2 regions of the Vreelandella aquamarina genome follow, and region 2 is predicted to be linked to the other one. Evidence: predicted binding sites of a transcription regulator. Region 2 holds the regulator's gene; the other holds the start of a gene.
The links. The regulator FNR, encoded in region 2, switches genes on or off when oxygen is low (the NO sensors DNR and NnrR bind a similar motif). The targets are predictions, from matches to a motif close to TTGATNTANATCAA.
Positions count from the first base shown of each region.

Region 1: a site for FNR is predicted at 1,110-1,123, ahead of ccoM (cytochrome c oxidase subunit CcoM). Genes of this name have one in related genera too.

Region 1 is NZ_CP024621.1:2,202,203-2,204,667, reverse strand. Features, by position in the region: gene CTT34_RS10730 (AmpG family muropeptide MFS transporter) at 1-396, opposite strand, end outside; gene CTT34_RS10725 (FKBP-type peptidyl-prolyl cis-trans isomerase) at 529-1,047, shown strand; gene ccoM (cytochrome c oxidase subunit CcoM) at 1,183-1,308, shown strand; gene CTT34_RS18480 (hypothetical protein) at 1,607-2,113, shown strand; gene CTT34_RS10715 (GGDEF domain-containing protein) at 2,113-2,465, shown strand, end outside.
Region 2 is NZ_CP024621.1:3,108,386-3,110,850, forward strand. Features, by position in the region: gene hemN (oxygen-independent coproporphyrinogen III oxidase) at 1-638, shown strand, start outside; gene fnr (fumarate/nitrate reduction transcriptional regulator Fnr) at 696-1,445, shown strand; gene ttcA (tRNA 2-thiocytidine(32) synthetase TtcA) at 1,435-2,343, opposite strand; gene CTT34_RS14840 (3'-5' exonuclease family protein) at 2,419-2,465, opposite strand, start outside.

The sequences.
Region 1 (2,465 bases), 910 kb from region 2:
GCCAAACGCCACCAGCAGCGCAAAGGCGGCCACCCAGCCCAAATTACCCACGGGGTCGACGCCCGCTAAGCCAATGAGGCCAGCGGCAATCATGCCTTGGGCCAGCAGCATCCAGCCTCGTCGTTGCCCAAACGCCCGCGTCAGTAGCGGTAGAGCAAGCCGGTCCACGACAGGTGCCCAGAAGAATTTGATCGAGTAGAGCATCCCGATCCAGGCAAAAAAGCCGATAGCGGCAACGTCGACGCCATCGCTACGCAGCCAGGCAGAGAGCGTGGAAAACACCAGTAAAAAGGGCAGGCCAGCGGAAAAGCCTAAAAACAGCATGGTGATCACTGGCGCTTTGCAGTAAATACCAAGCGCCGCCAGCCAACTGCGCTGGGGAGTCGGGGTGGGCATGTAAGGACGTACTCCCAAAAGAAAACATCGGTGACGTGGCCCGCTGAAAAACCCGACGATGTTAGACTGTGTCTAGGGTTCATGGTCAGCGTTCCATGACAAAGCCGACAGCTTACCGGAGAGGAGTTTTCCATGTCGATTACCGCCCATCAGGTAGTGACCTTGCACTACGTGCTTAGCGATGTGCTCAGCGATGGCAGCACCCGCGTGTTGGATGACTCCCAGGCGCGTCAACAACCTTTGGAGTATCTGCACGGCCACGACAACATTCTGCCGGGCCTGGAGCGTGATTTGGCCGGTAAAACGGCAGGCGACGAGCTGCGCGTTACGCTGGCACCCGCCGACGCGTATGGCGTGCGTAACGAAGACCTGGTGCAAGAGGTGAGCCGCGCCTCGTTTGGCGGTGCGGCGATCGAACCCGGCAGCCGGTTTCAGACCGAGGGTGAGGCTGGCCCGCAGATCGTCACGGTGCTCGCCATCGACGGCGATAACGTCACCGTGGACACCAACCATCCGTTGGCAGGCCACACGCTGCGCTATCAGGTGACGATTTTGGACGTTCGTGAGGCGACCCGTGCCGAGCTTGCCAAAGGCCACCCGCTGCCCCCAGGCACCGAGCACCGTAGCGTAGAAGACCGCAAAGTTCTTTAAGCCCCCAAAAAACTGACCTGCATCAAGTTCGCGATCGCCGCCATGGTGGTCATTGGTAAAGCTTGATCCAGGTCAGTTTCCTCTTTTCTGGACGCAGTACGATGGCCCCATACATCACGGCGAGAGGGGAACATTATGTACTGGGACGAGGCTGTTATTTTCGGCTTGGCCACTGTCGCTTTAGTGATCGCTTTTATGGTGGGTTGGGTAGGTTTCGTGATTCGCGATCATTTGCGCAAAGGCGAACGTAAAAAGTCGTGACGCCGACGATGCTTTAGCGCGAGCGCGACACGGCTCCAGCCAATCGGCTGTGACAGTCGTCAGGGGAGGGGGCTTACGCCAAGGTGTAAGCTTCCTGTTGCCGGCCCAATGGGCCGGCTTTTTTATGCCTCGTGTTTATACCGCGTCATGCCATGGAGGAGGAGAGGTAAGAGACGGTTGAGGAGAAATAAGACGGAAGCGTGAGTGTTAATTGGCGTTGAAAAGCATTGGCGGTCATGCTCTGGTAAAGTGCCTCGACCACTATCGTGCACTAAACCAAACTAGGAAGCTGACCGCGATGAAGGCTGTTCTGTCTCGTTTGTCCTTACGTTGCAGTGGGGCGCTCTCAAAAGCAGCTAGGGGGCTCGTCGTTTTACTGCTTGTCGGCGTGCCACTCAGCGCCAGTGCCCAGGCGCTTAGCCTGATCAATGGTGATTCCACACAAAAAGTCGCGCTGGGGGATCTGCGCGATCGCGCCGATACGAGCTTTACCGTTTTCGACCCCTTTCAAGGCCGCGACGTGGAGATGCGCGGGGTCTCCTTTCGTGACTTTTTGATCGAGCATTTTGGCGAGGTGCCGCCCACGCTGCACTTCACCGCCTGGGACGATTACGAGGTAAGCCTGGGGGGCTGGGATGACCCGACCTGGTATTTGGTGACCATCGAGGAGGGTGAGCCGTTGACCCTGCGCTCGCGGGGGCCGATTCGATTGGTCGAGCGTGAATACACGGGGCGCGATGTCGAGAACTTGCGCGACTTCAACGACTGGATTTGGATGATTCGTAGCATCGAGGCGCAGTGGTGATGTCTACCGAGCCTGAGAAGCCGCCCGAGCCGCCGGTTCGCTGGAGATCGGGCAGGCTGTTTACCTGGCTCTCGCTGAGCTTGATGAGCTTCGTGGGGCTGATGGTGCTGATCGTCTACGAAGCACGCTGGGTCTATCCGGAAATCCAGGCGTACTTTAGCCAGACCGGCAGCCTGACGGGCCAGCAGTTGGCCACCCGGGCTCGGGGGTACGTGCAGCGTGCCCAAGAGGAGCTGCTCGTCGCGACGTCGCCGTTGGAGGTTGGCAATGCCCGCCACTCGTTGGAATTAGCCTATGGGCTCTTCGACGTAGATATCTATCGGCAGAAGTACGCCTGCACCGCCCCCAGTCT
Region 2 (2,465 bases):
TGCCGACCCGCTTTGCGCCCCAACGACGCATCAAGGACGCCGACCTGCCCAGCGCCGATGAGAAGCTGGCCATGCTGCATACCACCATTGCGATGCTGACCCAGGCGGGCTATGTGCATATCGGCATGGACCATTTCGCGCGCCCCGACGACAGCTTGGCCAAGGCGCAGCGCAACGGCACCCTGCAGCGCAACTTTCAAGGCTACTCCAGCCACGCCGAGTGCGACTTGATTGGTTTGGGGGTATCGGCCATTTCTCGGATCAACGATAGCTACGCGCAAAACCCTACCCGGCTCGCTGACTATGAAGCGGCCTTAGATGAAGGTAGGCTGGCGACCGTGAAAGGGTTACGTTTAAATAAGGATGACCTAATACGAAGAGAGGTCATCGAGCGGCTCATGTGCGATATGGCCATTGACCTCGACACTGTCGGCCAGCGCTGGCAGGTCGATGCCGCAGACTACTTTGCCAGCGCCCTTGAGCGGTTGGAAATCGCCGAACGGGATGGCCTGTTAACGCGTCAGGGGCTTCGGCTCACCGCCACCCCGGTGGGTCGGCTACTCATTCGACACCTGGCCATGGCCTTCGACACCCACTTACAACGCCAGGATGGCCAGCGCTACTCGAAGATCGTGTGAGCGCCTTGAGCCACCTGCCCCCTGTACCCATGATGGCGAATAAGAAGGGAGACCCCCATGTCATATCCTGCCAGCCAACGACGTTCACTGCTGCAAGAAGCGCGCTGCCAAACCTGTAGTTTAAGCTCGCTGTGCTTACCGCTTGCCCTGGAGCTTGAGGATATGAGCCAGTTCGATGCCATCATTCGCCGTCGCTCGCCGCTGAAGAAGGGCGAACCGCTGTTTCGTCAGGGCGACGCGTTCACCAGCGTTTATGCCGTGCGCTCTGGCAGTTTGAAACAGGTGACCAGCGAAGGGAACGGTAACGATCAGCTCACCAACTTCTTTCTGCCCAGCGAGCTGGTCGGCTTGGATGGTATCGACGAAGAGTACTACCCCGGTACCGTGATTGCCCTGGAGACGACCACGGTATGCGAAATTCCGTTCGACCGCTTGGAGTCGCTCTCCCAAGAACTGCCCGAGCTGCGTGGTCAGCTTTACCGCAGCATGAGTAAAGAGCTGCGCGATGACCGTAAGATGATGCGCTTGCTGTCACGCAAAACCGCCGACCAGCGGCTCGCCAGCTTTTTGATTACGCTCTCTGACCGCTTCCGTCGCCGGGGTTACTCCCCCTACAGCTTTCGGCTGTCGATGTCGCGGGCCGATATGGGCAACTACCTGGGTCTGGCGGTGGAAACGGTCAGCCGTATTCTCAGCCGCTTTCAGCAGCAGGAGGTGGTGGCCGTTTCGGGTCGCGAGGTGAATATTTTGGACATGCAGCGCCTCATCACCCTGGCAGAAGAGGAGGCGCAGACGATTACACGTTAAACGCCTGAATGCGGCTCTCCATCAGCGCCGCCTGCTTCGCTTCCAGACCGGCAAAGTCGAATAGCTCGCGGTCGGCAAGCTGGGAAGGGGCGACGTTGGTGACGGCTTTGAACATGCTCTCCAAACGGCCAGGGTGCTTCTTGTCCCACTCTGCCAACATCTCTTTGACGATCTGGCGCTGCATGTTGGGCTGTGAACCGCACAGGTTGCAGGGAATGATCGGAAACGCCATCAGCCGTGAAAACTCTGCAATGTCCGCCTCTTTGCAGTACGCCAGCGGGCGAATCACGATATTTTTCCCGTCATCAGAGAGCAGTTTCGGCGGCATGGCCTTCAGCGTACCGCCGAAGAACATATTCAAGAACAGCGTTTCCAGAATGTCTTCCCGGTGGTGGCCCAGGGCAATCTTGTTGGCGCCAATCTCGTCGGCAAACCCATACAACGAGCCACGGCGCAGACGTGAACAGAGCGCGCAGGTGGTCTTTCCTTCCGGCGTTTTCTCCTTCACGACCGAATAGGTATCACGTTCGAGAATGTGATACTCCACCCCCAGCTTGTCTAAGTACTGGGGCAACACGTGCTCCGGGAAACCAGGCTGCTTTTGGTCCATATTGACCGCCACGAGCGAGAAATTGACCGGCGCGTTGCGCTGAAGATTGCGCAAGATCTCCAGCATCGTGTAGCTGTCTTTGCCACCGGAGAGACACACCATGACCCGGTCGCCCTCTTCGATCATGTTGTAATCGATGATGGCATTTCCCACTTCGCGCCGCAGGCGTTTTTGCAACTTGTTGAATTCACGCTTCTGCTTGGCATCCTGCAGCTCATGCTGCTGGGCAAGGGACTCGTCAGACGCGCTGTCTGACGCAGTAGGGTCAAAGTAGTCAGGTTGTAACATGATCGTCGCACTGCCGATGGGTGAAGGAGCAGCGCGTATTCTAACAACACTCCGAAGCTCTACCCAATACAAACCCTAGGCCGTCAGGGCGATCTCACGCTGTAAACGCAGGTAGAGGAGCG